2 regions of the Thalassobacillus sp. B23F22_16 genome follow, and region 1 is predicted to be linked to the other one. Evidence: riboswitches for the same ligand, from Rfam matches in the RefSeq annotation. Region 1 holds a riboswitch; the other holds the start of a gene.

Region 1 (11,927 bases):
AATGCGTCGAGAGTTTCTTTCGATTCCGTTTCGGTCGGCTCTACCATCAACGCTTCTTCCACATTTAACGGGAAGTAGATAGTTGGTGGATGGTATCCGAAGTCTAACAGACGCTTCGCAATATCAAGTGTACGTACACCCAACTTCTTCTGACGCTTACCCGACAACACAAATTCATGTTTACAATGCTGGGAAAACGGCAAGTCAAATTCTTTCTCCAGACGTCTCATCATATAGTTTGCATTCAATACAGCGTATTCGCTTACCTTCTTCAACCCTTCCGCTCCCATGGTGCGAATATACGTATAAGCACGGACGTTAATACCGAAATTACCGTAGTACGGTTTCACACGACCGATTGACTTTGGACGATCGTAATCAAAACCATATTGTTCTCCCTTTTTAATTAAAACCGGCTTAGGTAAATAGGCAGCAAATTCTTCTGTTACGCCGACAGGTCCAGAACCAGGACCTCCCCCGCCGTGTGGGCCAGTGAATGTCTTATGAAGGTTCAAGTGTACAACATCGAATCCCATGTCTCCAGGGCGGGCATAACCAAGAATAGCGTTAAGATTAGCACCATCATAATAGAGCTTTCCCCCTGCATCATGGATAATCTCTGCCATTTCCAATATATGTTCTTCAAATAAGCCAAGCGTGTTCGGATTAGTCAGCATCAGTGCTGCTGTGTCTTCGCCGACAACACGTTTCAAATCTTCCAAGTCAACGAGACCACGATCATCGGACTTCACTGTCACTGCCTCGAAACCAGCAACGGTAGCGGAGGCAGGATTTGTCCCATGGGCAGAGTCAGGTACGATTACCTTCGTGCGGCCAAAATCACCATTTGCTTCATGGAAGGCACGGATCATCATAAGGCCTGTCCATTCCCCATGTGCCCCTGCCGCAGGCTGGAGGGTTACTGTGTGCATGCCTGTAATTTCAGCCAGGCTTGTTTGTAAATCGTACATCAGCTCTAATGCACCCTGGATCGTTTCTTCATCCTGGTAAGGATGAATATGACTAAAACCAGCCAATCGCGCGATATCTTCATTCATCTTGGGATTATATTTCATCGTACAAGAACCAAGCGGATAGAAGCCAGAATCTACCCCGTGGTTGCGAGTAGATAAAGCAGTATAATGCCGCATGATCTGCAATTCACTTACTTCCGGCAATTCTGCTTCCGTCTCACGGATATAGCGCTCGTCAAACATATCGGTTAAATCTACTTCAGGCACGTCCATTTCCGGTAGACTGAATCCTGTACGACTTTCTTGGCTGTGTTCAAATATGAGTGGAAAATCTTGATTAGCCATTTATATCCCCCAATTCCTGCGCGAAGTTATCGATTTCATCTTTTGTCCGAACCTCTGTCACTGCGATCAGCATGTGTCCTGCTAACTCATTATAGCTGGCACCCAGGTCATAGCCCCCGATAAATCCTTTTTCCAGCAGTTTTTTGTTTGCTTTCTGGACATCATTTCCTAAATTGATGACCAATTCGTTGAAAAACGGACCTGTATACGCGACATTCACTCCATTGTCTTCTAATGCTTTCTTCATATATGCGGTTTTCTGAATATTGGTCCATGCCATTTTCTTAACGCCCTGTTTACCTAACGAGGACATGGCAACCGAGGACGCAAGAGCATTCAATGCCTGGTTGGAACAGATATTGGATGTCGCTTTATCACGGCGAATATGTTGTTCCCTGGCTTGTAAAGTCAACACAAAACCTCTTCTTCCCTGCTCATCTTTTGTTTGCCCTACCAGGCGGCCAGGTACTTTGCGCATCAATTTCTTCGTTGTGGCAAAATAACCGCAGTGAGGCCCGCCAAACTGAGCCGGGATTCCAAATACCTGTGCATCACCGACGACGATATCCGCCCCGAATTCACCAGGTGGGGTCATGTAACCCAATGCGAGTGGGTTGCTGGAAACTATCATCATCGCTTTCTTTTGGGTATCCAATAACTCTCGCACTTCTGCCAACGGTTCGATTTGGCCAAAAAAGTTCGGATATTGAAGCACGACACCTGCTGTATTTTCATCAAGTTCAGCTGCCAGTGCTTTTAAATCTGTTACCCCATTTTCGTGGCCAATTTCAATAATTTCCACTCCAGGACCGTTTGCATAGGATTGAATGACAGCACGTGATTCAGGATGAACCGTACTTGATACAATCACTTTTTTCTTTCTGGTTGTACCAGCACTAAGATTTACAGCTTCTGCCAGAGCCGTCCCGCCGTCATACATGGAGGAGTTTGCGACATCCATTGCAGTGAGCTCACAAATCATGGTCTGAAACTCGAAGATTGCCTGTAATTCACCTTGCGAAATCTCCGGCTGATAAGGGGTATAAGCAGTATAGAATTCTGACCGGGAAATCACATGGTCTACAACCGACGGAATATAGTGATCATAGACTCCTGCTCCGAGAAAGGAAGTATGTGACTTCAAATTGACATTTTTATTAGCCAATTCGGTCAATTCCTTTGTGAGTTTATATTCATTTGAAGGAGGCTTGATCCCCAATTCCCCTTTGAACCTTACCTTTTCAGGAATATCTTCGAATAGCTCCTCAGTTTTATTGATTCCTATCGTATCTAACATTTCCTGTTTATCTTTTTCCGTCATCGGTAAATAACGAAACTCCATGATAAATCCCCCTGCCCTGTTTGTATTATCCGCGTTTATAAAATGGTGTCTTTACAACTTCCGCCTTCAATCTTCTCTTTCTCACCTGTACCTCTACCACAGTCCCTACTTCCGTATAGTCTATATTAAGTAAGGCCAGGCCGACATTTTTCCCTAATGTAGGGGATTGCGTACCGGTCGTTACAAATCCGATTTCATTTTCTCCGGATAAAACTTTATATCCCGTTCTAGGAATACCTTTGTCCAGCATTTCTATTCCAACAAGTTTCCGTTCCAGGCCGTTTTCCTTCTGTTTCAAAAGAGCTTCCTTACCAAGGAAGTCTGCTTCTTTCTTCAACTTGACAGCAAATCCTAACCCCGCTTCAAGTGGAGATATTTCAGGAGAGAGCTCCTGGCCGTACAAAGCAAGATTGGCTTCAAACCTTAACGTGTCTCTTGCTCCTAAGCCAATCGGTTTGACTCCTTCAGATTCGCCGGCTTGAAGAATCTTCTGCCAGAGAAGGGGACCTGATTCTTTTGATATATAAATTTCAAAACCATCTTCTCCGGTATATCCGGTTCTTGAGACAATAGCGTCATCTGGTACACCCTCAAAAGAAACAGGAAATTCAAATCGGAAAAATCTGATTGCTGATAAATCAACAGTAGTCAGATTTTGCAGTACTTTCTCAGCAATTGGACCTTGAAGAGCCAGTTGAACATATGCATCAGATTCATTTCTTATGGACACACCATCAATTAAATGATCTTCCAGCCATTGATAATCCTTTTCTACATTTGCAGCATTGACGACTAGCAAATATTTATCCTCTTCCAGTTGATATACAATCAAGTCATCGACCGTTCCACCATTTTCGTAGCACATAATGGTATATTGTGCTTTTTTGGGTTCTAATTTTGAAACATCATTCGTCAGCATTTTTTGTAAGAAGTTCTCACTTTCGGGTCCTTCCACAAAAATTTCTCCCATATGAGAAACATCAAAAAGTCCTGCTTTGTTTCGAGTCGCTTCATGTTCATCCTTGATTCCAGAAAATTGGACAGGCAAATCCCATCCACCAAAATCAATCGTCTTTGCACCGTGCTTTTCATATTCTGGAAACAGCGGCGTCCTTTTCAAATCAGCCATGCGAACACTCCTCTACTAGTTTGTATAAAAAAACAGACAGATATCCCACGGCTATGTATGGGATACTCTGTCCGTTCACCAGAAAGTTTCACCCGGAATTGTAAACGCATTCAATGCATTTTACAAACCTGGCTTGCTTCTTGGGTGGTTCACAAATCTGAACACTCTCCAGAGGTGCGTCACACAGGGGTCTTTTTGCCTGAGAGATTCACATGCTATATGTTTGCTCCTTCGGCGCTACAAACGTAGTCTCTCCCCCTGTGATCATTCGCTGATAGTATTTATTTTTCAATTGGGCATACTAGCCAATAAAAGCTGTGAAAAATCTGTCATTTTGTCACAAACATTATATCACATGCTCCATCAGGTTTTAAAAATAATTTTGAACCTTTTATCTGATAGCAGAGCACAGGGAAAGGAAGGCTTCTATAGAATGGAAATTTTATTAGACGAAAAATATGGGGAACAATTAGCTAAAGAGGCGGCCAATCCTGATGCAATCAGCAGTTGGAATCAGTTTAAACTTACTTACCAGGCAGCGAAAGCCTCTTCAGTTCCCGATTTTGAAGGACTCGTAGCTTTAAGTCATCTGCCTCATATCGACTTTCTTCCCCACCAGAAAGAAGCGGCGGAAGAAATTATTCATCAAATGCAGGGAAGAGCGATACTTGCTGATGAAGTAGGTTTGGGAAAAACAATCGAAGCCGGATTGGTTTTGAAAGAATACTTGATTCGTGGAATGGTCAATAAGGTACTGATCCTTACACCGGCATCGCTTGTTAATCAATGGGTCACTGAATTACATGAAAAATTTTATATCCAGGCATATGCTCCGCGGAAAAATCCCGCCTGGAAAGATGCTGATATTATGGTTACATCCATAGATATGGCGAAAAAAGACCCTCATTATAGTGAAATCCTGTCCATTCCCTATGATCTGATTATCATTGATGAAGCACACAAATTGAAAAATCCAGCTACCAAAAACTATCAATTCGTCAAAGCTGTGCAGAAAAAGTATTGTTTGTTGTTAACTGCTACTCCTATACAAAACCGGATAACCGATATATTTAACTTAGTTTCGATCTTAAAGCCAGGCTATCTTGGAGATTTGTCCTCCTTCAAAAAGGAATATGGAAAGAAAATGGGCAACCTGGATGGAAACCTTCATTTAAAAAAGTTGATCAGCAAGGTGATGATCCGCAACCGCAGACAGGATACAGGCCTTGCGGATACAAAGCGTATGGTCAAGACAGAGTGGATCGAATTCTCGGAAGAGGAACAACAAGTTTACGAGAAACTTGAGACAATTAAGGGAACCCATCCATCTTTCACTTATCTTACATTGGCGAAAGAACTTTGTTCTTCCCGGGAAGCCTGCTACCTGTCCAGCAAGCAAATGTATGATAAATTAGGAGATCCGGAAAATACTGGTCCTTTACATGATTTAATTTCAGGGGTAGAACAGCTCCCCCACCATGCCAAAGCAAAACGTATGGTGGAGATCATCCAACAGTCTGATGAAAAATTCATTGTATTCACCGAATATCGCGCCAGCCAATATTACTTACAATGGTACCTACAGCAGCATGGGATATCTTCGGTACCGTTTCGTGGCGGCTTTAAACGAAGTAAAAAGGACTGGATGAAGCAATTGTTCCGTGATCATGCACAAGTCATGATCGCGACAGAAGCTGCTGGAGAAGGGATTAACCTACAATTTTGTAGAAACATGATCAATTATGATCTCCCATGGAACCCGATGCGTTTGGAACAACGAATAGGACGTATTCACCGATTTGGTCAAGAAAAGAATGTGCAAATTTATAACTTCGCTATCAAAAATACGATAGAAGAGCATATCCTGAACTTGTTATACGATAAAATAAGTTTATTCGAAAATGCCATTGGAGAATTGGATCATATTTTGGAAGACTTGGACATCAAAGATTTGGGCCACGAAATAGAGGCGATTTATTCCGAGTCATCCAGTTACGGTGAGGCTAAAATAAAATTGAACAACCTTGCCTCTGTCATTTCTTCTCATTCTGAAGCAGAACGGAGGTCATCATCGTGAAAGAAGCTGCCGCACATGAACAGTTTATCAGAAGTTTTTTCCATGAATACGATTGTCCTATTCTTTCAGATGAGCACGGACGCCTGGTCATTCAGTTGACCGACAAAATGGACGAGGCACTTATGAACAGGCCATTTTACTGGCATTACATCAAAAAGATGGGCCGGCAAGGTGACCCCATGTCACTCACGCTGATTACCAACCCTGACCTTAGCGAAGAAAAAGGGGAGTATATCCATTCCGGTTCCCCGCGTTTACGTCAGTTATACCGCTTTCTCCAGGACAACTGCCGGTTTACGAAACTTTATGAAGCAGTTACCATTACAGATCAACAAAGCCCTTTGGTACCATGGCTGGTCACTAACTTGAGAATCAGTTACTTCGGGAAGCAAAAAAAAGATGAACTCTTGTCAATAGGCCTGAACCTTATACACGGAACCCTGGTGCCTTCTTTTATGGAACGGATAGAAAATTACCCTTTAGAAACTACAATATCTGATTTCACCTTTCCCATGACCCCGTTGATTCGGATACCAAGTGGTTATCAGCGGATAGTCAGTTATGTTCACAATCATATTGAAAGTCAGGACCGTAGCTGGGCTAGTCAGGCGATGGAAGCATTACACGAAGAAAAGCAGTTGCTGTCTGCTTTTTTCAAGGAAGAAAATGAAGAAGATAGAAAATTGCTGGAACAGGAACTCGAAGCTCTTAAAGGAAGGTTTATCCCCAAAGTTACCGTAGATGTTATCAATGGCGGGTTGTTCTATTTTTCCCAGCCTACCACCAATCAAATCATAATATAAGGCTGCCTCCAGTGGAGACAGCCTTATTTATGGCGATTAAAAAGCATTTTCATGGCAAATGGTAACATGCCAAACCACTTGTTCCGTTTTGGCTGCTTAATTTTTTGCCTTTTTCGGTTATGCTTTTCTTCTTTAGTTAAATTCATATAGCGGACGAACTCTTCTGTTACATATTTAACGTAATCATTTCCGGACATTCAGCTCACCCTTAGTGAAGATATAATCATTAATAGTATGAACTGAAATAATTACTTCCATACATTCAGAATCTCGTCTGCAATGCTTTCCGGTGACTTATCCTCGACATCGATGGTAATATCTGCAACTTGCTGATAAACCGGCCAGCGCTCTTGTAAAAGACGCTCTTTTTCCTGCTCTTTTCCTTTCCATAAGGGGCGATTTTCATCTTGTGACAGCCGCTCCTGGATTACCTGGAAGCTGGCATCAAGGAAAATAACGGTACCCCTACGCATTAATTTCTGATTGATCGAATTTATTGGAGCTCCTCCCCCAGTGGAAACCACCATATTTTCCAAAGGTATCTCTTCAAGCAAAGAAGTTTCCAATTGACGAAAATAGGCTTCGCCCTTTTCAGCGAATATCTCTTTAATTGCTCTCCCTTCCCTTTTTTCAATTAAACTGTCCATTTCAATTAAAGGGACATCAAGCTTCTCACATAATATTTCCGCTACGGTCGTTTTTCCACTCCCCATAAACCCTATCAAATAAATGGTCTTCATATATTTTTTCTCCCCTTTGTAAATATTTTTTTAATATAAGCAGGATTTTTAAGACTTTTGTCGAAATATGTAACTAAACAGTATTTGTGAGGTGATAAATTCAAGTGAGTGCAACTGCCAACCTATCCAACCAGCTGCTGATTGCCGCTATCCAATCCACTGCTTCTGACCTGCATTTCTCCCCTTATCATCAAAAGGTCGATATTCATTTTAGAATCCACGGAAAACGAATTTTCCATTCTGCCATCTCCACCCAAGTTTACGCCAAATTACTTTCCTACTACAAGTTCTCCTCCGGGATGGATATTGGAGAAATTAAAAAACCTCAAAATGGTTCCCTTTCTTTTAGAAACAAAGAACACCTTTACTCTTTACGACTTTCCACGCTCCCTATTCAATCAAACGAGAGTCTCGCTATCCGCATTCTTCCTCAGACGGATTCCCTTTCCCTGGACAATCTATTCCTTTTTCCCTCTCAATATCAACGAATTAAACGATGGCTCGGTCATCAAAGTGGCATGATTTTATTCACAGGCCCGACCGGAAGTGGCAAGACAACTACTCTGTACGCCCTCATCCAGGCATTGATCAAAGAAAATTCCTACCAGGCTATAACTTTGGAAGACCCGATCGAGAAAGATATGGAAAACATTATCCAAGTCCAAGTAAATGAACGAGCCGGCATCACTTATGATGCGGGTTTGAAAGCTGCATTGCGGCATGATCCTGACTTAATCATGGTAGGAGAAATACGTGACAGGCAAACAGCACATTTTGCTTTTCACGCTGCTCACACCGGTCATCTGGTCCTATCCAGTTTGCATGCAAAAGATGCACTCGGAACCATATTAAGGTTGAAAGAAATGGGGATACAAACCATTGATTTAGAACAAACATTAATCTCTATCGCTTCCCAGCAGCTTGTGCCAATTTCCGCCGCAGCCCACTTGCCTAGACGAGCGGCTATTATGGAGCTGTTGGATGGGGATCTTCTGCAACATGCGATTCATCACCATATGATCCCTTCCCAATCATCCTTTTATTCGTTTGATCATTTAAGGAGAAAAGCTTATGCCTATGGATACCTTCCTTACGAAATTTTTTCCTAATCCCGCTAATAAAAATTTATCTTATCCGCTTCAATTACAATTTTTAGAAAGGATGAGCCGTCTTTTAAAGAAAGGCTACCCTTTGCTCGAAGCCCTTGAAATAGTGACTTGGGATGAACGCTTTGCTGACATCACTGCAGAAATAATCAAGGAACTTAAAAATGGCCGACCAATAGATGTTTGTCTAAAAAAATCAGGCTTCTCCAAAAATGTCGTCTCCTTTTTATATTTTGCCAGAATGCACAGTAACCTTGATGAAGTTTTCCAGCAATGCAGTACAATGCTTCAATTAGATAAAACCTATGTTGATAAATTCAAACAGGTGATTCGATATCCAATTTTTTTAAGTATCTTTTTAGTGATTATGCTGGTCGTCATTGATCAAACGATCTTTCCAGCGTTGCTTGACTTGTTCCAATCCGGCAAGGAAAGCTTAGGCTTGCAGATCGCTGTGAATATAGTCGGTTTTGTCTTTGATACCAGTAAAGTGTTTCTGCTCACTTTCACCTTCCTCGCTTTGGTATGGAAGTTAAAACATAAGAAACTTTCCATCACAAGCCAAATTAAATTATTCGAAAAAATACCTCTTTTAAGAGATTATCAAAAAATCAAACTTACATTTTTATTTGCTACCCATTTCCACTCGATTCTTTCTACCGGAATCTCCCTAAAAGAGGCTTTACATGTGATTAGCAGTCAAAATCATTATCCCCTGCTCGCACATCACTCCATGCATATCTTACATCAGCTTGAAGAAGGCGCAACACTTGCCCAGGCCATCCATCAGTGCCCATTATTCCGCGCAGAGCTGACCACCATATTTCATAAAACTGCAGATATCACAACAATGACGAGGGATCTAGCAGTGCTTGCCGAAATGCTTACCGAAATGACAAAACAAAAATTAAACAAAACACTCGAACTCATCCAGCCGATATTTTTTATCATCGTTGCGGTTTTTATCCTGTTTATATATGGATCGATCATGCTGCCGATGTATCAATGGATGAACCAACTATAGAGAGGAAGTAAACCATATGTTCAAAAACGAAAAAGGCTTTACGTTGATTGAAATGCTGATTGTCCTGCTCATAATTTCCGTATTATTAATCATTACCATACCGAATGTCAGTAATAATAACTCGATGGTACGCGATAAAGGATGCGACGGTCTGGTAAAGCTTGTAGAAGCGCAAGTGCAGGCTTATTATATCGCTGAAAACAAATTACCTGCAAATATATCAGAATTAGTAAGTGAACAATACTTAACCGACACTCAAACAAAGTGTCCTAATGATAAGATTCTTGAAGTGGTCGATGGTGAAGTAACCACGAATACAGGAAGCTAGAATATAATTATGTCAACTAGGAACGGCTACACCTTAATAGAAACGGTGATTGTTTTATTAACCCTCAGTGTTGTAATCGCTATCGCAGTCCCCTTTCATAGTAAAACTGTCGAGGCTCATACTTTTCACACGTTTTATCAACAATTCGAAGATGACGTGCTACTTACCCAGCAGCTATCGATGACAAATCAGGCGTTCTATGATTTGATGATCCTGCCTTCACAGAAAAAATATTTTTTATTAGAAACAAAAACCGAGCGGAAAGTTTTGGAGCGTTCCATTCCCGATACCATTAAGCTGGAACTGCAAACATTGAAAGTGCCTGTTCGTTTTTCCTCTGATGGAACTATTTATAGTCCCGGCAGTATGCGGATAAAAACGAACAGCAAATCCTACAGGGTGGTTTTTCCCTTTGGAAAAAGCAGGTGCTATATGTATGAAATATAATGGCTTTACATTAGTGGAAGTAATATTCGCTTTCGGCTTGCTGCTTATGATATTACTGAGCACCCTCCCGATTCTGATGAAAGTAAATTTAGAAGAGGCAGATCTTGCTGATAAAAGAAAGGCAGTATCTATTCTCCATAATGAATTAGTAAGGGAAATAAATGAATCTCTTACAAATGATAAAAGCTACAGCCTTAAAGATTTTACAGTAATTGAGATAACATTCAAATCACATGGAGAGCTTATAAAAGGGTGTGCCACATGGATAAGCAAACAAAATAAGAGAGAAAGTGTTTGTCTTAATGGATACCGGGAGACATAACGGCTATACGCTTGCAGAAACAATTATCAGCCTATTGGTTTTTTCCTTACTGACCGCCCTTCTCTCTCCTATCTTTCAACTACTCTCCATGGACAACCGTAATCAGGAGCTTAGCATTCATCAGCTTTTCCACTTCCTTTCCGATGAATTATCATACAATGACTTGAAAACTGTAACAAACACTCAAATAACATTCCAGTCACCAGATGGTGACATCATCAGTATTGAGAAGTATGGAACTACCATCCGAAGGCAGGTTGGCGGGCGTGGCCATGAAACTTTACTAACAGGAGTCAGGGATGTGGAGTTTACTATAAGTAATAACCTGCTGGTTATTAAAATTACTGACCAAGGAGGGTCTGAATATGAAAAGCTCCTGCAGGCTTACTCGTCCTCCTATCCTTAACGGGTTTATATACCCATTTGTTTTCTTGGTGGCTTTTATGTTCCTGACGGTTACTTCTGCATCCATTCACTTATATCAAAACCATCAATATAATACTGACTTGCATGTTAAAAAAATCGTCATCAATACTTTAATCCAGTCTGGTCTGGCAAAGTTTGGGGATGAAACGAAGCAAAATCAAGAACTGCCTGAAAGCGGCGAAACCACGTACTTTTTTCCGGATGGAGAAGTTAATATTACGTATGTACGGATAGAAGGACGAACCTACTTTCTTCAACTATCGATCCTGACTAAAGATGGAACAAGAAAAAATTTAAATCGAAGATATGAGACAGAATTATAATGAATTTTATTAAATAATCGTGTATAAATTTTAACCAAAGGTACAAACTAAGACCACATCATCATTAGTGGGCTATAGCCAAGTGGTAAGGCAGCGGATTTTGATTCCGTCATTCGTTGGTTCGAATCCAGCTAGCCCAGCTTTATCAAAGAAAAGTGTCTTGGAATAGGTTAGCTCTAACCCAAGGCATTTTTCTTTTTGCTGTTTTTTAATCTTTGCATTCGTGACGGGTCATCACTTTATATTATGAGTTTTTGTTGTCCCTCTATGCTGCATGCTCCCAAAATGCCATAATAATCCCTAGGGTCAAACTAATTTTGAACAAAAGGGGTTTTTTTATATTTTCAATTTGTGTACGTTTTTTAACATTCTTTCCCTTTTGATAACAAAGCATGTTGTTTATATTATAATGAGGGCAAACCTATTACGAGGGGTGACTGTCCATGGAACAGACCTTGAAAATAACTAACGTATTAAGTGATCCGACCCGTTTTCATATTTATGAGTTTATAGTTAAAAAAAATGCAGATGTTACCGTCCA
Region 2 (11,927 bases), on a different contig from region 1:
GACAGTTACTATTTCTCTAACTTCTATCACAATACAGGTCAGGGAAAGACTTCCGACTCAGAATTCCTCCTAGATAATTCTATGTATGGCATGTCACGGGGTGCTGTTTTTACAACAAATGCCAACAACGAATACAACGCGACCCCGGAAATTATCAAAGAGGAAGGCTATACACCAGTGTCGTTCCACGGAAACAATGACTCGTTCTGGAACCGGGATGTCATGTACAAATCCCTTGGTTACGACCACTTCTTCTCTAAAAGTGAATATGATGTCAACGAAGAAAACTCGGTTAACTATGGCTTGAAGGATATTCCTTTCTTTGAACAGTCCATGCCAATGATCAAAGACCTGGACAAGCCATATTATGCAAAGTTCATTACACTGACGCACCATTATCCGTTCATTTTGAACAACGATGAAGATGTAATGATCGATCCTGCCGAAACTGGAGACGGTACGGTAGACCGCTACTTCCAGACCATGCGTTATCAGGATGAATCAGTGAAAAAGTTCATGGAAATGATGAAGGAACAAGGCGAATATGAAGATACGATTTTCATTATGTATGGTGACCACTATGGCATTTCTGATAACCATAACCGCGCCATGGGCGATCTGATGGATAAGGAAATTCGCACATTTGAAGAAGCGCAGTTCCAGGAGGTCCCATTGATCATTCACATTCCAGGTGAAGAAGGTAAAGAAATGAAGACCGTCGGAAGTCAAGTCGACTTGAAACCGACAATCCTCAACCTACTTGGAATTGAAGCAGGAAACGACGTCCAGTTCGGTGTCGACCTGTTTGCGAAAGACCGCGAGGATATAGCGATCTTCCGTGACGGCACGGTCGTGACTGATGAGCATGTCTATTCTGCCAAGGATGGTTCCTGCTATGACAAAGAAACTGAAGAAGAAATCGATGGCGAAACCTGTGCTCCACTAAAAGAAAAAGCAGAAAAAGAGCTGGAGTATTCCGATAAAGTCGTCCACGGCGACCTGCTCCGTTTCCTGGATCAGAACCAGGACATTGAAGGAAAATAATCGTGTATGAAGCCAAGAAGCACCACCTGCAAGTTCAGGTGGTGCTTCTTTTGTCTCTATTAAGTGGGGCGGTATCTCTTTTAGTAGTGCGATTGTCTCTCTTCTAATTATGGCGTTCTCTTATATGCTTGATAGTGTCACTCTTATTTTCGAATTTGTCTCTCATAATTAAAAATTTGTCACTCTTACGACCTATGCTGTCTCCCATCCGGCTATTATCTCTCTTATAGGGGTGAAATTTTAATGTTTTTGTTTTGCAGCATGTGGTACAAAAACCCCGCAACCTGAATGAGGCTCCGGGGCTACTCCTTTTATAGACGATACGTTTTTTCTTCCCCATAACCGAGAACGTCTACAGTTGTGTCAGGATAGTCCTTCAATAACGCTTCCAGTTCTTTATCCCTGTCTACCATATAAGATATCACCGGAAATGCCGCTACGAGGCCGTCAAACGTTTCTTTCGATGCAGCTTTTTCTTTCGATGGGAACGTGTGGCTTGGTATAACCGTTTTCACATTCAAAAGATGCTCCACTACATAGGCCGCTTCTTTCGGATTCATCGTAAAATGGCCACTCGCGGACAATATGGCCATATCCGGCTGATAGACGTCCTGTATCAGCTTCATATCCGCCATCATAGCTGTATCACCGGAATGGTATAGCGTGAGGTCATCCTCAAAATCAAAAATATACCCGCATGGATCCCCAGCGTAGATCGGCGTGCCTTCCGTTTCCCCATAGGAACTCGTATGTCTTGCGGCTACCATCGTCAGTTCGGCATCTGCCACCTGGAACTGGCCGCCGAAATTTAATGGCATGACATTCTGGCAGCCTTTTTGAATCAGAATCATCGCCAACTCATACTGTGCCACAATCAGTACGTCCGGTTTTGCCTGCGTCAGCCGCTCCAGCCCGCTGGTGTGGTCAAAATGGCCATGGGTAAGAACAACGGTGTCAATCGTAGCTAAAAACTCATCCGTCTGATAATCCTCGGGACAGCCAGGGTTCATTTCGAAAAACGGGTCAATCAGAAACTTCGAACCCCCATTACTCGTCAACACATACATAGCATGACCCAGTCGTAACACCTTCACTTGCATCCCTCCATTTTGGTCATCTGTTATGACTTGGACTAAGATGGGAAGTTATTACTTTGTTGTAAACGCTTTCTTTATTTTACCACAAAAAGACCCACGGATGGGCCGTCTGCTACCTTTCCTCCTGGTCACGCTTTCGGAAAAGCTTCCGCGATTGCTGCAAAAATCTTTTCCATTAACGTAAGGATCGCGCCCACGATTCATCCTTCCTGGAAAATCACGCTTCGACATTTTTTCGTGACACCGCCACCGTAATTGCCGTAAACAAATAACCTAGCAGCAATAAACCGGTATAAACAAAGGAGTATCCGCTCGGTACAAACAACAGAGACACCACTTCCACGAAGGTCAAGTCAGCAAAAACTCCAAACCCTGCTCCCGCTGCACCTTGTTCCAAGCCGGCAAATCCGCCTTTACGAAAGAAAAAGAAAGCCGTATTGGCAAGCAGGTATCCGAACAGACCGACCAGGCATAAGCGACATTTAGAAAGTTTATATCCAATTCCAAAGATTATTCCCAATAACAAAAAGATCATAGGATAGAAAAGCATCAACGTCTCGATGGCACCCACATGTTTCACCCCGTTATTTGGAATTCATTTAATTACAATTATTTCAAATAATGGCATATTTCTCAACACTATTTTCCATTTTCAGGTTCAAAGCAAAAAAAGAGGCTGCCTGTTTTAGCAGCCTGATTATAATTCCATGGTGCTGGTAATCTCGGTTTCCTCCAATGCCTGCGTGGCCAGCCGGTCCGCCTCCCTGTTCCGTTTTCGGGATACCACCTGGTACTCCGGCGTAATGCCAAGCTGCTTGAATTTATCTTCAATTCGATCCGCCCATTTGGACAATTCATCTTCCAGGCATGGCCATTCGCCATTCAACTGGTTGATCACCACCTGGGAATCACCGACGATTTTCACATCGATATGATGGACGCCGAGAAAATCCAGTTCCTGCAAAGCCAGGTGGAGTGCCGCGTACTCCGCTTCATTGTTCGTTTGCAGTTCATCGACGAGAGCATTTTTCCGGAGGCGATAAGACTTGCCATCCTGCTCATAATAAACAGCGCACCCGAGCCCCGACTTTTTTGTTTTCAAATCAAAGCCGCCATCAAAATAGACGGTAATGTTATGCGGTTCTGTTTCAATTCCTTTCATAAATTCCTTTAATTCTTTCAAGCTCCACGTGTGATCCTTAGGATCGATAAACGTAAAGCTCCTGGCCCGGCCGGTCTTTTCTATATCGTCGGCAATCATAATCGCCTGCCCTGCCGGCATTTCTTCAGAAGTAAACGCACTTGTCGTCCCCTTCGGTGTTTTGTAAGTAAATTCAATCCGTACTTTCATCTGCCAACCCACCTTTTCCCTGTTAGTTTATTTATGACCCTATTGATAAGTCATTAAACTATAATAAGTTTTGACAATTTCTAAATAATGGTGTAAATTACCCAATGTACGAACAATTAATATATCAAAAATAAAATCATTCGCTTTTAGGAGTGTTAACCATGGAAAATGTATTTGATTATGAAGATATTCAACTGATTCCCGCAAAATGTGTCGTTAACAGCCGTTCGGAATGTGACACAACAGTTCAGCTAGGCGGATATACATTTAAGCTCCCGGTCGTGCCAGCCAATATGCAGACCATCATCGATGAAAATATTGCTGCCACACTTGCAGAAAATGGCTACTTCTATATCATGCACCGGTTTCAGCCAGAAAAACGTCTGACTTTTATCAGGGACATGCACGATAAGGGGTTGGTTGCTTCCATCAGTGTAGGAGTTAAACCGGAAGAATACAACTTCGTCCGCCAGCTGTCCGAAGAAGACCTTACTCCGGAGTTCATCACCATCGACATCGCCCATGGGCACGCCAATGCTGTCATCGAAATGATCCAGCACATTAAAGAGCATTTGCCAAAAAGCTTCGTCATCGCCGGCAATGTCGGAACACCGGAAGCAGTCAGGGAACTGGAGCATGCTGGTGCTGATGCAACCAAAGTAGGTATCGGTCCAGGTAAAGTATGTATTACCAAAATAAAAACCGGCTTCGGGACAGGCGGTTGGCAATTGGCAGCACTAAGGTGGTGTGCAAAGGCGGCAAGCAAGCCCATCATTGCCGATGGCGGTATCCGCACCCATGGTGATGTAGCAAAATCCATCCGCTTCGGTGCGTCGATGGTCATGATCGGCTCTCTTTTTGCAGGACATGAAGAATCACCTGGGGAAACATACGAACAGGATGGAAAGCTTTATAAAGAATACTTCGGCTCCGCGTCTGAATTCCAAAAAGGCGAGAAGAAAAACGTCGAAGGCAAAAAAATGTATGTCGAGCATAAAGGCTCCTTGAAGGATACCTTGCTCGAAATGGAGCAGGACCTTCAGTCCGCCATTTCCTATGCAGGGGGGACCAGCCTCGATGCTATCAAGCATGTCGACTATGTTGTCGTAAAAAATTCGATTTTTAACGGAGACAAAGTTTATTAGAAAACTCGTCAAGCGCTGATGTCGATCGCTTAGTATCTTCTCTCAAAGAGAAACTTATCTTAACCTATGATAAAAAGAGCGGGCTCATCCCCGCTCTTTTTTATACCGTATATATGTCGTGACTTGGCAGCTCGAGCATCGTCAACTTCCCGCCGTAGGCGGCACCGGTATCAATATCAATCTGATCTTCGTAATAAGCAATCTCCCGGACTGGCGTATGCCCGTGAACCACTGTCTTTCCAAGACCGATTTTTTCCTCGTGCCGTGTCCATAACAACGTATCCTCATCCTGTTGTTCCAGTGGGGTCTCCGGTTCAAGACCCGCATGGACAAAAATATAATTGTCCGTTTCGTAATAAAGATGGAGGTTCTCTTCCAGCCACTGTTGATCTTCCTGGACTTCTTCCATCCTTCCTTCGTATGATTGGATAGTCGTGGCTGCACCGTTCATTTTCCAAAGTTCCATTGCTTCTCGATCTACCTTGGAACGAATGAACATATCATCATGGTTGCCTTTGATTGCCACCGCACTGTCATTTTCCACCAGCCGTTTCACTTTCTCTATCACTCGCTTCGATGAAGGCCCCCGGTCAATATAATCTCCAAGCAGGATCAACTGATCTTCCTGTGGATCATATTCCGCCTTGTTCAGCACTAAATCGAGCTTATCCGCTTCCCCATGTATATCGGAAACTACAAGATATCGCAACGTTGTTTCCTCCTTGTTTGTCAACTTGCAGTAATTTACTGAATCTCCCATATTGCACTATTTCCTATTTCAGCTAATTGAAACCTCCTGTCACCCTGTTATATGACACGGGGTATGCAAGGGATGGTATGCATGTTATACTGGTTTAATACTTGGATAGGGAGCTTAAATCCAGGGCCAAGTTGAGAAGGGTTTCGCATCAACTTGGATTAGAAAGGGGTACAATCATGCAAATTAAAGTAATGTGGATTAATTTTCACAAAGCAAGCGAACTCGACCGCCCCGAACTATTTCAACGAATGGATGAAATTAATCTGGAAAATGATCAAAAAGAGAAAAAAACATTAGAAGAACTAGCGAAAGACAAGCTTTCCGAACAATTCAATATACCGGTTAAAGAAATCCAAATCATTGAGTACAAAGTAGCCGATGAAATAACAAGTTGATAGTGATATATAACGAAAGAGACGGCCATGCGCCGTCTCTTTTTTTATGGCCTTCAAAATTGCTGTAATCAGCATTTCCAATTATACTCCTTGAATACCCAGTACCTTCCAGCCTTAAAACCTCTTTTTTACGTTTGGCTCTAAAAAGGTATCTTTATGGACTTCCAGGAAAAGATAAAACCGGAGGGATGAATATGCCAGAGAGAATGTTGACGATTGAAGAGTTCAATGAACTGTTGAAGCATTGGAACGGAGAAAAAATAAAAATATCCAAGCATGAGCTTGATGACGTCGATACGACATTTTTGCAGATCGATTCGGTCTCGTATCGAACCAAAACAAGAAGGATGGACGAATATCAGCCGATGCATACCTTATCATTGAATGGACAGGGAGAGATCACCCTGGAGGCAGGCGGTTCCCAGCCATTGCCGGATGCTTCCTACGAAATTCCCCTTGAAGATACCACACTGTATCGCTATGATGACGGGTCGACCTTTACATTGGCTACGGAACGGGGAACCTATACCATTGAAATCATGGGAAAGAACACATAAAAAGAGGTCTCTTCTATAATGGGAGAGACCTCTTTGCTGTTACTGATAGTTGTCTTCAAAATTCTGCATGAATGCTACAAGGGATTCGACGCCCTCTTTTGGCATCGCATTATAAATGCTCGCACGCATCCCGCCAACTGAACGATGGCCTTTCAGTGTTTCCAGCCCCTGCTCTTTTGCCTTGGTTAAAAAAGCAGCATCCACATCAGCCGACGGACTGACAAATGGAATATTCATAATCGACCGGCTGTCTTTTTCAACCGGTGACGTGAATAGTCTGGATGCTTCAATCTGATTGTATAAAAGCTCCGCTTTCTCGCGGTTGATCTTTTCCATTTCGGCAATGCCGCCGAGGTCCTTCAGCCATTCGAACACAAGCTTCGCCATATAGATAGCAAACGTCGGAGGCGTATTGTATAAGGATCCTTTGTCACTGTGCGTCTTGTAATTGAGCATCACCGGACAGGATTTAGACGCTTTGCCGATTAAGTCTTCCCGAACGATGACTACAGTCAGGCCGGCCGGACCAATATTTTTCTGGGCACCGGCGTAAATTACACCGAACTTCGATACATCCATCCGTTCTGAAAGAATATTCGACGACATATCAGCAACGAGCGGTACATCACCAGTGTCCGGGATTTCCGTAAACGCCGTTCCTTCAATCGTGTTATTGGTCGTAATATGAACATAATCTGCTTCCGAATCGATCATGCTTTTCTCGATCTTTGGAATGTACGTAAAATTGGCATCCTCAGACGAGGCGATCACCCGAACATCGCCATACTTCTCCGCTTCCTTGATCGCCTTTTTTGACCAGGAGCCCGTGTTAACATAGTCTGCTTTCCCGTTTTCGCCAAATAGATTAAGCGGCACGGCAGCAAACTGCTGGGAAGCGCCTCCCTGTACGAACAATACCTTATAGTTATCCGGGATTTCCATCAGGTCACGCAGGTGCTGCTCCGCTTCCTCGATGATTTTTGTGAACAAGGCAGAGCGGTGGCTGAGCTCCATCACCGACATGCCAGACTCCTTATAATTGGTCAACTCGCTTTGTGCCTTTTCCAATACGGGCAGCGGCAGCATCGACGGCCCCGCAGAAAAATTATATATACGCTTCATTTCAACTGACCCCTCACTTCCTATGTAGTAGGTTGACAACCGTTAATATGGCCACACCCTTTTATGCGTTAAACTATAAAAAAGAGAGACCGGGGTACCCCAATCTCATCGTGTTCAAAGGTTTATGTAACCCTTCTGTCCTTTTGCCTGAGATTATGAACCCTTCGGCGCTGCACAGATTGTGCATCCTCTCCAGAAGCCGCTCCTGCTATAGTATCACCCACAGCATTCTTAGCTTTTTCTATTATTCATTTTGTCAGAAAAATCAGTGATATGCCTGGATTATATAGCATAGCTTCGAGGTTAGCAATAGGGGAAAACCTGGCGCCTAATAATGATAACGTTTACTTTCCTGCTATTAAAGGATTCCTGTTTATTGAAAAAATTAATTCCATGCCGGGCCTTATACTAGACAGTTTTCAGGCTTGCTGGACAGCTTGGACGCATACTAGACACACACAGAAATTTACAGGACAATTCCGGAATATTACTAGACAGTTTTGAAAATAAACGAGACAGAATCAAGAATTAACCAGACAATTATTTCATTTACTAGACAAGTCACCCCAGCCAGGCAGTGTCGTTCAAATGCCAATCGAACCACCGTCCGTGCCCATCTGTCTCCCCCACTGTTTCCACATAGCTTTTCCCGTTGATAAAATAATCAAGATGGAGCTTCCTGTCCTCGATATTATTATAGATGTGGAACACATCCCGCTCCCGCCCGATGGCGGTGACTTTCTGCAGTAGCTCCTCTTTCACCTCTCTAGGCATTTGGTTGGCGACATGGGTGTGAAAAATGCAAAGCGTGCTGGCCGATGGTGCGTTAGCTGCAAGCTCCTCTAGTAGCGACACGCCGTCTCCTTCGACCAGGGAAGGAGGATTTTCGCGGAACTGACGCACAGCCTTCTCAAAAATCTCCAGCCTCTCCCTATGTTCCGGCCATATCAGTGCTTTCAGCCACAGCGTTTCCTCTCCGTCTGTCAGGTCACTGACATGGAGATCCACGCCTGTGCGGAAAGCTACTGGAGGAGCGTCAGAAAGAAGATCCGGCATGCTCCCCTGTCTTACTTGCGAAGATAACTGGAGCGCAGAAGCATTATTCCCATATGTAAGATGATCACCATAATTATATCCGTATTGGTCCCAAAGCAATTGGAGCCCGGCGCTAGTGCCTATTTCTATCAGCGACAATGGGTTCTTTGTTTTCTTATGTATATGACAAAAAACAGGATAGAGGTAAGCACAGCGTCTGACTTCATTTGTCTGCACGAGCTTTTTCCCCATCAATTCCATGAGCGACCGCCTATGGCTGCGACAAAAGTCTAAAAAATGGGGAAACACTTCTTCAGGCGATTCCGGCTTTTCCGTCAGGCTTGGATAATACTTTCGCAGCTCGTGCTGTTCTCCCGATAACAGGAGATAATGCACCGCGCCAAATAAGAGATTAGGGATGGGCTGGCCTTCCCTCGCATGCGAGCTTAGTTCCAATACTTCCTCGTTATCTGCTACATTTATCGCCAACTGTTCATATAAAGGACTGGATCCTTTGCATTCCAACTCCGCAAAATCCATAAACTTAGCCGCTAATTGCTTCACACTGCCGGCCTCCTTTTTTATTCAAACGTTTCCGCTGTAGCAATCAGCTCTTCGTCCTCGAGCGCTTCCGCATCTTCACTCGCAGCTGATTTCAATTGGTAATGGACACCATTCTTTTCCCATAGCAGCATACGGCTGCCTTGCGCATTTTCGTAAAAGAAACCCTTCTGGCCCTCACCGAATTCGATTTCATCAAATAAATTGCTGCCTGGTGATTCCATTTTCGCGTTAATCACTTCCAATTCCATCGACTGCCCCTTTGTCCCCTGAAAGTTAGCAACAAAAATCGGCTGGTCCGGTACAAAACTTTCCACTTCGAGCGTGTCGACTTCCATCGGGACTTCAGCCGGCAGCTCATAATCAAAATCGACAGCTCCCAACTCATTCGTGATTTTTTCCTTATCATAGGACTGCATGTCATACCCTGTGGAACAAGCAGCTGTCATTAAGACGATCATTAAAACTAAAGCGAGTTTTTTCATGTTGACTTACCTCCAATTACATCTTTACGGATTCCACCTTATTATAGCTTTTCTTTTTCAAAAGCTCATCTATTCCCCAATATATCATGGCGATCGGAAATGCAAACAGATAAACGACAATCGACCAGACGGGGATCGCAATCATTTTGTAAATCAGATAAGCTGCCACTATATGCAGGAGCAGCGAGAGGGATGCTGCGTATTTCAAGTTACGTGTTATTAATTCGATTAAAACCGACAAAGCAGCCCCGCCGGCTATTAAAAAAGGAAGTACATGAAGCAGGGTAAAAAAAGTGACAGGTGTGCCTGCCGCATAGATAACGACCGTAAATATAGTAGTATAAAACCACGCTTTCCATTTTCTCCGGAGCATTGGATCACCACCTTAATTATAAAGCAGCTGTTCGAAACTAGTGGCAGCCTGGTAAAACCGTTTATCATAGTTTCCATCGGAATCAACCGTCCAGCTGGTTGCCAGCACGCTGTGACAGTAGCCCCAGAGCATCAGCCTTTCTCTGTTTAAATGAAGTATACCTGCAAAAATATCAATACGACCTTGTATGACTGGCAGCGTCTCGGTCTCAGGCAGTTTATTCAGTAAAAACTGAATCACGTCATATTCCCGTTCCCCAACCAGCCCTTTCGGATCGATAGCTCTCCATTGGTTTTCACCTGACTTCAGCACATTGTAATGATGAAAATCTCCGTGGAGGAGAAACTGCTGTTCGGAAGACTTATGTAAACGCTCAAAAATATCGCAAGCTTTTTCCATTTGTTCACGGGGTATCGGGCCTTTCCCATCCGGGTTCTCTCTCAACTGTCGCCGCAAATTCTCTTCCCGTGTCCTGGTCGTCGGTATCCGGGTATGTTCCGGTGCAGGATGATGTAAATCTCCTAACACGTTTGCTGCGATTTGAGTTGCAGTAATTTCGTCATCTATCTCCGCAAGCATCTTCCCGGGGGTTAGTTTCTCCAACAGCAGGATTCCTCTCTCCTCATCGGATGCGATGACAGAGACCATTCCCTTTCCAGCGAATAACCGAAGTGCTTCCCACTCATCACGAAATCCGTTCCCGGGAATAGATAATTTTACTACCAGTTCCGTTCCATCCGCTCGAGTAGCCGGGGCAACGTAATTATAGGATAACTGAAAAGGATCACTAATTTTTAGGTCCCATTGATTTTCACAGAAGGCGATCAATTCAGGCAGTCGCTTCAGCCAGGATTCCCCTTCTTTCGAAAAAGATAATTGAATGTTTTCTACGAATTGCTTCTGAAGTTTCATGACATTTCCCCTTCAAAATTGACAAATTACTCCTCTCCCTAGATTCTACTCCTAAGAGGGTTTTTCCTTTATTAGAAAACCGCGATAAACGAAACAGCGCCATCCAATGTGTGGATGGCGCTGTTTATTTCCATTAGGCTTTATATTTTTCTGTAATCCGAGTCAGCCTGTTGATATTTATTTTCTTCATTTGCAGCATTTCCCGCATTACTTGCTCTGCCACTTCCTGCTCAGGATGACGGAGCAACTCCGGCAGTCTATCGGGAACAATTTGCCAGGAAACCCCATATTTATCTTTCAGCCATCCACATTGCTGGGCTGCTTCGTCCCCTCCATCGGAAAGTTTTTCCCAGAAACGATCTACTTCTTCCTGGTTTTCACAATGAACAATGAAGGAAATTGCTTCGCTGAATTGAAAATGCGGGCCACCGTTCAATGCCATGAATGACTGGCCTTCCAGTTCGAAATCGACGGTCATCACCGACCCTGCCGCTTTGCCGTGAATGTCCTGACCTTCATCCAGGTAGCGAGTGACTTTGTTAATTCGGGAATCGTTAAAAATAGAAACATAGAATGCCGCAGCTTCCTCTGCTTTTGTATCGAACCATAAATGCGGAGTGATTTTTTGCACTTTACTCAACTTTATCCTCCTTTATACAAAAAATTTGATTAGTGCTGTTCTTACTGATGTCCGTTTCATACTAACATGGAAAAGTACCCCATATTTCTCACCGATTGCTATTGTGGTGTAAGCGGTCCAAAAAATTATTCATCAGTAGTGGAAGGGAAACTAAAATTGGCGCATCGTCGATGAGTGGTGGGCGGAGGGTGACCGTCTGGTGCGGGATATCTTTATTCGCTTCCACGATAATCGGCTTCCGCGCTTTCGCACGTAAGGTCTGATGGGGTAGTAAAAGATCATGAGCAGCCATTTTCCAGGATACAGAAGTTGCCATCAAATAATAGACACCTGGTTTGACACCAGTCATTGAGAAATCGCCCATGGAAGATACAAGGGTCCCATAAGTCGGCAGGCCCTCGGGAATGGCCTTCGGAAACAGCCCGATCAAGGTGACGCCTTCAAAAGGGG

Evidence for each region. A riboswitch is a leader RNA that binds a small molecule or an ion and turns the genes downstream of it on or off. The one in region 1 is predicted to bind glycine.
Region 2: linked by a shared signal. The riboswitch ahead of serC (3-phosphoserine/phosphohydroxythreonine transaminase) and the one ahead of gcvT (glycine cleavage system aminomethyltransferase GcvT) in region 1 are both predicted to bind glycine.

The regions. Positions count from the first base shown of each region.
Region 1 covers NZ_JBIEKD010000029.1:976-12,902, forward strand. Annotated here, with positions in the region: gene gcvPB (aminomethyl-transferring glycine dehydrogenase subunit GcvPB) at 1-1,319, opposite strand, end outside; gene gcvPA (aminomethyl-transferring glycine dehydrogenase subunit GcvPA) at 1,312-2,661, opposite strand; gene gcvT (glycine cleavage system aminomethyltransferase GcvT) at 2,687-3,790, opposite strand; glycine riboswitch at 3,968-4,058, opposite strand; gene ACGTNI_RS17315 (DEAD/DEAH box helicase) at 4,224-5,867, shown strand; gene ACGTNI_RS17320 (YqhG family protein) at 5,864-6,670, shown strand; gene ACGTNI_RS17325 (YqzE family protein) at 6,694-6,867, opposite strand; gene ACGTNI_RS17330 (shikimate kinase) at 6,919-7,410, opposite strand; gene comGA (competence type IV pilus ATPase ComGA) at 7,515-8,519, shown strand; gene comGB (competence type IV pilus assembly protein ComGB) at 8,482-9,540, shown strand; gene comGC (competence type IV pilus major pilin ComGC) at 9,557-9,868, shown strand; gene comGD (competence type IV pilus minor pilin ComGD) at 9,878-10,315, shown strand; gene ACGTNI_RS17355 (hypothetical protein) at 10,281-10,637, shown strand; gene comGF (competence type IV pilus minor pilin ComGF) at 10,618-11,043, shown strand; gene ACGTNI_RS17365 (hypothetical protein) at 11,081-11,386, shown strand; tRNA gene ACGTNI_RS17370 (tRNA-Gln) at 11,455-11,526, shown strand; gene ACGTNI_RS17375 (helix-turn-helix transcriptional regulator) at 11,830-11,927, shown strand, end outside.
Region 2 covers NZ_JBIEKD010000001.1:4,444-16,370, forward strand. Annotated here, with positions in the region: gene ACGTNI_RS00020 (LTA synthase family protein) at 1-1,044, shown strand, start outside; gene ACGTNI_RS00025 (metal-dependent hydrolase) at 1,356-2,138, opposite strand; gene ACGTNI_RS00030 (hypothetical protein) at 2,359-2,712, opposite strand; gene ACGTNI_RS00035 (ribonuclease H family protein) at 2,839-3,492, opposite strand; gene guaC (GMP reductase) at 3,654-4,637, shown strand; gene ACGTNI_RS00045 (metallophosphoesterase family protein) at 4,738-5,346, opposite strand; gene ACGTNI_RS00050 (hypothetical protein) at 5,574-5,792, shown strand; gene ymzB (protein YmzB) at 5,987-6,349, shown strand; gene serC (3-phosphoserine/phosphohydroxythreonine transaminase) at 6,389-7,471, opposite strand; glycine riboswitch at 7,597-7,677, opposite strand; gene ACGTNI_RS00065 (DUF2332 domain-containing protein) at 8,033-9,070, opposite strand; gene ACGTNI_RS00070 (hypothetical protein) at 9,088-9,552, opposite strand; gene ACGTNI_RS00075 (hypothetical protein) at 9,569-9,925, opposite strand; gene ACGTNI_RS00080 (aminoglycoside phosphotransferase family protein) at 9,938-10,837, opposite strand; gene ACGTNI_RS00085 (VOC family protein) at 10,971-11,468, opposite strand; gene ACGTNI_RS00090 (helix-turn-helix domain-containing protein) at 11,566-11,927, opposite strand, start outside.